Regions from separate parts of the Enterobacter cloacae complex sp. 394I7 genome, predicted to be linked through region 1. Evidence: predicted binding sites of a transcription regulator. Region 1 holds the regulator's gene; each other region holds the start of a gene.

Region 1 (2,274 bases):
GGCTCACGGAGATATGCTCCTGTAAGTCCAGCCCCACCTGGAAGACGCGCAGCAGCCGCTTATATTCGTGGTTCTTATTGGCGGCGAGCATATGCAGCTGTTGATAACACTGGCTTATCAGGTCCACCACCTTTTGCTGACGCGTCAGCAGCGGCGGCAGTGATTTTTCTGGATCGGTATGCTGGGTGAGCAAGGTGTATTTGGCTTCACAGTAATCCGCCAGCTGCACGTAGAGCAGGCTCAGGGATTCCCGCAGCGGCTGTTCCCGCCACAGCCAGAACCAAAACCAGTTAAACAGCCCGTACCACAGCGTACCGAGGGCGTAGATCAGCAGCGGCTCCCACACCGGCATGTTGCCCGCAAGGCTCAGCGTGAAGATGGCGGCAATCAGCGACGCGGGAAGCAAACGTGCGTGCAGTGAGCTGATCTCAGCGGTTACGCCCAGGGTCATCGCCAGGACGGTGAGGATCAGCGGCAGCGGGATATCGCGGGCCAGCAAAAGCTGTACGGCGAGGCTACAACCCGCAAACAGCGAGCCGCCCACGATCAGCCGTTTGAAAAAGCGCTTATGCGGTGTATCCAGACCGGCAATGTTGCAGCAGGCGGGAACGAGAGAGAAGAGCAGACCTTGCTGAAGATGGCCCAGAATCAGGCCCACGGCCACAGGAAGGCACAACACCAGCGTTTGCCGCAGTGCGTAGTTAACTTCCGGGTGATAAATCAGCCTGCGCCACATGGGGAATAGAGACAAAAACGGCGTGACACCTTGCGATGGCACGCCGTTTGAGCGGAATTAACGCGTTCCGTAAACCACGATGGTTTTACCGTGTGCGGAGATCAGGTTCTGATCTTCCAGCATTTTCAGAATACGGCCCACTGTTTCACGGGAGCAACCGACAATCTGACCGATTTCCTGACGGGTAATTTTAATTTGCATGCCATCAGGGTGAGTCATCGCATCGGGTTGTTTCGCCAGATTCAGCAGGGTCTGAGCGATACGGCCGGTCACGTCCAGGAAGGCGAGGTTACCCACTTTCTCAGATGTCACCTGCAGACGGCGCGCCATCTGCGAAGAAAGACGCATCAGGATGTCAGGGTTAACTTGAATCAACTGACGGAATTTCTTGTAGGAAATTTCAGCCACTTCACATGCTGTCTTTGCACGAACCCAGGCGCTACGTTCCTGGCCTTCTTCAAACAGGCCCAGTTCACCGATGAAATCGCCCTGGTTCAGATAAGAAAGGATCATCTCTTTCCCTTCTTCATCTTTGATCAGCACTGCCACCGAGCCTTTGACGATGTAATACAACGTTTCCGCTTTTTCACCCTGGTGAATCAGCGTGCTCTTCGATGGGTACTTATGAATGTGGCAATGAGACAAGAACCATTCGAGAGTCGGGTCTGTTTGCGGTTTGCCAAGCACCATGCGCTGTTATCCTCTGTTATAAGCTGTCACCAGAGTCATAAGATGCATCCGGACTCTGGGGTTGCAATCGAATTCTTACCCATACCCTGGGAAGTCGGCTATCGTAACGTTTCGCAGCCAGTAAAGTTTGATGTCCTCTGCATACATGTGTAACGTCAATGTATTACTGTAGCATCCTGAGTGTTTTAGCATAGCTTTCGCCGCGTGTCTCCTGGTGTCTCGCTTCAGCATGACGCAGGTCGCCTTCCATTGCGAGAAATGTAACGCACGCGTAATCTGTCACCAAAAATGCAACGTTGGAGTGAGTGAATATGCAAGCGCGTGTGAAATGGGTTGAAGGTTTAACGTTCCTGGGCGAGTCCGCTTCAGGACACCAGATTTTGATGGATGGTAACTCCGGCGATAAAGCACCAAGCCCAATGGAAATGGTGCTGATGGCAGCAGGTGGATGCAGCGCAATTGATGTGGTGTCGATCCTGCAAAAAGGCCGGCACGATGTGACCGACTGCGAAGTAAAACTCACCTCAGAACGCCGCGAAGAGGCACCACGCCTGTTCACCCACATTAACCTGCATTTCATCGTCAGCGGGAAAGAACTGAAAGACGCGGCGGTCTCACGCGCGGTCGATCTTTCAGCGGAGAAATACTGCTCGGTCGCGTTAATGCTCGAGAAAGCGGTAAAAATTACGCATTCGTATGAAGTGATCGACGCCTGATATTGGGGGGCATCGTTCACCCCGATGCCCTCACCGAAGCCCTCTCCCACGCGGAGAGGGAAATCATCAGGCGATTTTCTTCCCTTCTATCAACCGCTGCACCAGCGGCATCATAATTAATTCCATTGCCAG
Region 2 (2,274 bases), on a different contig from region 1:
CGTTTCCTCAATGATGGTTATTTTTTAAAGGCGTCCGCTAACTTCTGCGTGGCCGAGCGGAATACGCCGAGGTCGCTACCGACGGCAACGAAGGTCGCTCCCCACTCCAGATAGCGGCGGGCATCAGCCTCAACCGGCGCCAGAATGCCGCACGGTTTGCCGTGCGCGTTGGCACGGGCAAAGATGTGCTGAATAGCGCGCTGCACCTCCGGATGACCCGCATTGCCCAGATGGCCGAATGCCGCAGCAAGATCGCTTGGGCCAACGAAGATGCCATCCACACCGTCGGTGGCAGCGATAGCGTCGACGTTATCGACCCCCTGCTGGCTCTCAATCTGTACCAGGATGGTGATGTTGCTGTTGGACTGTGTGAAGTAGTCCGGGACGGTGCCAAACATGTTGGCGCGATGGGAAACGGAGACCCCGCGGATCCCTTCCGGCGGATAACGTGTTGACGCCACGGCCTGCACCGCCTGCTCTTCCGTTTCCACAAACGGGATCAGGAAGTTGTAGAACCCAATATCCAGCAGACGTTTGATGATTACCGGCTCGTTGGTCGGGACGCGAACCACCGGCGCGCTATGGCTCCCTTTGAGCGCCATTAACTGCGGAATAAAGGTGCTGATATCGTTCGGCGCATGTTCGCCGTCCAGCACCAGCCAGTCGAAACCGGCCAGGCCCAGTACTTCGGTGCTGATGGGGCTTGCCAGCGCGGACCAGCAGCCAATCTGGATCTGGTGCGCCGCGAGGGCCGCTTTAAACTTATTCGGGAAGATATCATTATTCATCACGTTTACCTTTTTAATTCCGCAGTCTTATTCAGGTTCATATTTATATTTTCAGACGCAGCGTCAGCGTTATATTTATTTCCTGACTTAATTTAGGCGTTATAAAATCGTCATTCAGTATAATCCTCACGTCATAACAGCACATTGTTTTAATGCTCAAGCATTGCGGCGTGTTTTGATAATATTTTGAGCATATGCACAACGTGATGGGCGCTGATGCACAGAATCAGGCATTGCTGGCCGGGTGGCATCTGCGCCGGGTTTAAGGAGCGATCGGGATCACATTTTGATATCTCGTCTCCTGACATTCTTTATTGACTCAAGCCGCGTCTTTATTTCTGCGATAAGAAAATAAACATCCCCTGGCTGCATTTACTATCAGACATTTTGCTGGAGAATATTGAACAATGGCCGACATTGAAATTCGACAAGCGTCGCCGACGGCGTTCTATATCAAAGTTCACGACACGGATAATGTGGCGATAATTGTTAACGACAACGGTCTAAAAGCGGGAACTCGTTTCCCGGATGGGCTGGAGCTGACTGAACATATTCCGCAGGGGCATAAAGTCGCTCTGGTGGATATCCCGGCCCACGGTGAAATCGTGCGGTATGGCGAAGTTATCGGGTATGCGGTTCGCGCTATTCCTCAGGGGAGCTGGATTGAGGAGTCGCTGGTTGAGCTACCCGAAGCGCCGCCGCTGAACACGCTCCCCCTGGCCACCCGAGTTCCTGAGCCACTGCCCCCGCTGGAAGGGTACACATTCGAAGGGTACAGGAATGCGGACGGCAGCGTAGGCACCAAGAATCTGCTCGGTATCACCACCAGCGTGCACTGCGTGGCAGGCGTGGTGGATTACGTGGTGAAAATCATTGAGCGCGACCTGCTGCCGAAATACCCGAATGTCGACGGCGTGGTAGGTCTGAACCATCTGTACGGCTGCGGTGTGGCCATCAATGCTCCGGCGGCCGTGGTACCGATTCGTACCATCCATAACATCGCGCTGAACCCGAATTTCGGTGGCGAAGTGATGGTCATTGGTCTCGGTTGCGAAAAGCTGCAGCCAGAGCGTCTGCTGCAGGGCACCGAAGATGTGAATGCCATTCCGGTCGACGAGGCCAGCATTGTTCGTTTACAGGATGCGCATCACGTCGGATTCCGTTCAATGGTTGACGATATCCTTCAGGTGGCGGAGCTCCATCTGGAAAAACTGAACCAGCGCCAGCGCGAGACCTGCCCGGCGTCAGAGCTGGTGATAGGCACTCAGTGCGGCGGCAGCGATGCGTTTTCAGGCGTCACGGCGAACCCGGCGGTGGGCCATGCCTCGGATCTGTTTGTCCGTTGTGGCGCCACGGTGATGTTCTCCGAAGTGACCGAAGTGCGTGATGCCATCCATCTGCTCACCCCACGCGCCATCAATGAAGAGGTGGGCAAACGCCTGCTTGAGGAGATGGCCTGGTACGATAACTATCTCGACATGGGACA
Region 3 (2,274 bases), on a different contig from region 1:
GAGAGCGGATCGGCATGGGCGCTGATCTCCGCCATTGTCCAGCCAAACACTTTTTCACACTCAGCATTCCACAGCACGCAGCGGTTAAATTTATCGAATGAGTTCATTAAAACAGGCGCTCGTTCAAACAGGGTTTTATATTGGGTCACCACACGCTGCATTTCCTGCGCTGTTTTTTCACGAACGATAATTTCTGAAAAATAGTCTTTTAATTTTTCGACCAGCACCGCAACAATACTTTTCAGGATGGCCAGAGAATATAACGGCTCAGCAAACGCCAGAAAGAAATAGCCGCTGCCTTGTCCGTTATGGGTTGAAAGCTTACATAACACCCCGCTTTGCAATTGCGAATAGCCAGGATGATGAGCGGAGAATAATGCGCGGCCGATATTCTCTTTCCAGTAGACGACCCGCCACGCACGGTGATGCTTCTCCAGCAGGGTACCGGCAAGAAAATCGGCCACCTCAAATGAGTGACAGGTCACTTCACCGGCACAGACCACGCGCTGTAGCCCGTCAGTATCAACGCTAATCCAGGCCAGGCTTGCCCCGAAGGCCCGGTTGATCGTCTCAAGCATCTCACTCAGCGAACAATGGGCGTGAAGCTGGGGCATCAGATCTGCCAGCGCATGCAACGCCCGCAGGCTGTCATTAACAATCTCACGTCGTTTTTCTTTCATTTTTTTCGCAGATTATTAAGCGTTAAACCGGACGCAACTTTCTTCAGATTCAAAAATCGGCGAGCCAGAGCAGGATGCTGAATATCAGCACAGCTGGAGTGCGAGACGTTGTGTGTAATTAAAAACGTACAAAGAGAAAAACCCAATAAAATTCAAAAACCTGAATTATAGAATGCGAGTAAATTTATTTATCCACTCAAGCATAATCCAAAGGGTTGTTGCTGTAAACGTTCTACAGCACACCTCAATTTGCAGAGGTTTTGTTATCTCAATGAATTTATTACCTGGAAGCGATAAAAGGGGGTCATTAGCGTGCAAAGATATATTTTCCCCTCAATCCTCGTGCGACGCCTGGCTGTGATAATTCCTGCTTTTTTCACCCGTCTGAGGCTGGCGAATAAATCAGCAAATGTGATATAGTTCACACATATTGTGTAACGAGAAACACTGTTTCATTCAGTTCGTCTGCTTTGTTGAGGATGGGTTTTATGGCAACCATTACTACCAGCATGGTTCTCCTGCGCTGGCCTTTGTTAAGTGCGGTGCTGATGTTCCTGGCCAGCACGCTAAACATTCAGTTTCGTAAATCTGACTATGCTGGCCTTGCTGTCATCAGCACCCTGTTGGGGTTGGGCGCAGCATGCTGGTTCGCAACGGGCCTGCTTGGCATCACCCTGCTGGATCTCGCTGCCGTCTGGGAAAATATTAAAGTGGTCATGGTGGAAGCCATGAGCCATACCCCGCCAGACTGGCCGATGGTGATTACCTGATCCCTGAGATGAATAAAAAAACCCAGACCGAGGTCTGGGTTTTTTATTTTAAACCGTCGGATATCAGAACGGAATATCGTCGTCGAAGTCCATTGGGGGTTCGTTAGACGGTGCTGGCGCGGACTGCTGCTGTGGGCGAGACTGCGCGCCACCGCTGAACTGGTTGCCGCCCTGTGGCTGCTGAGGCTGACCCCAACCGCCCTGCTGCTGCTGACCGCCACCTGCTGGTGCGCCACCGCCCTGACGGCCACCGAGCATCTGCATGGTGCCACCCACGTTAACCACAACTTCCGTGGTGTACTTCTCAGCGCCGGCTTGATCGGTCCATTTGCGGGTACGCAGCTGGCCTTCAATATAAACCTGTGAACCTTTACGCAGATACTCACCAGCCACCTCCGCCAGTTTGCCAAACAGCACAACGCGGTGCCATTCGGTCTGCTCTTTCATCTCACCGGTCGCTTTATCACGCCAGGATTCGGAAGTAGCCAGCGTAATGTTGGCAACTGCGCCACCACTCGGCATGTAGCGTACTTCCGGGTCCTGGCCCAGATTACCGACGAGAATCACCTTGTTTACGCCTCTGCTGGCCATGTTCGTGTCTCCTGAATACGTTTCTTAATAGTGTAAACGCGCGAGTGTACCATTTCCACGCTGCAATTTGCATAGTTGCGTAGTCGGTTCCGAAATCTCTCGCGAACTCGACATTGTTACACAGTGAATCAGAAAATGCATTCCAATACTGTATATTCAAACAGGTCATTTTGTGTCATAATTAGCCGTTTCTGACAGCCGTTTGTCCTTCAAACAAACCAGGCAATCCGTGT

What was found. Region 1 encodes CRP, which controls carbon source genes, mostly activating them, when cyclic AMP is high. Its sites were predicted from a motif close to ATGTGANNNNNNTCACAT; they were not measured.
Region 2: a site for CRP is predicted at 1,056-1,073, ahead of garD (galactarate dehydratase). Genes of this name have one in related genera too.
Region 3: a site for CRP is predicted at 1,090-1,107, ahead of AC2FAP_RS21210 (YjcB family protein). Genes of this name have one in related genera too.

The regions. Positions count from the first base shown of each region.
Region 1 covers NZ_JBXWCR010000006.1:22,532-24,805, reverse strand. The annotation lists gene AC2FAP_RS18555 (YccS/YhfK family putative transporter) at 1-736, opposite strand, end outside; gene crp (cAMP-activated global transcriptional regulator CRP) at 794-1,426, opposite strand; gene AC2FAP_RS18545 (OsmC family protein) at 1,738-2,142, shown strand; gene AC2FAP_RS18540 (phosphoribulokinase) at 2,209-2,274, opposite strand, start outside.
Region 2 covers NZ_JBXWCR010000008.1:151,009-153,282, reverse strand. The annotation lists gene garL (2-dehydro-3-deoxyglucarate aldolase) at 18-788, opposite strand; gene garD (galactarate dehydratase) at 1,196-2,274, shown strand, end outside.
Region 3 covers NZ_JBXWCR010000009.1:49,133-51,406, forward strand. The annotation lists gene AC2FAP_RS21205 (sensor domain-containing diguanylate cyclase) at 1-680, opposite strand, end outside; gene AC2FAP_RS21210 (YjcB family protein) at 1,169-1,450, shown strand; gene ssb1 (single-stranded DNA-binding protein SSB1) at 1,514-2,041, opposite strand.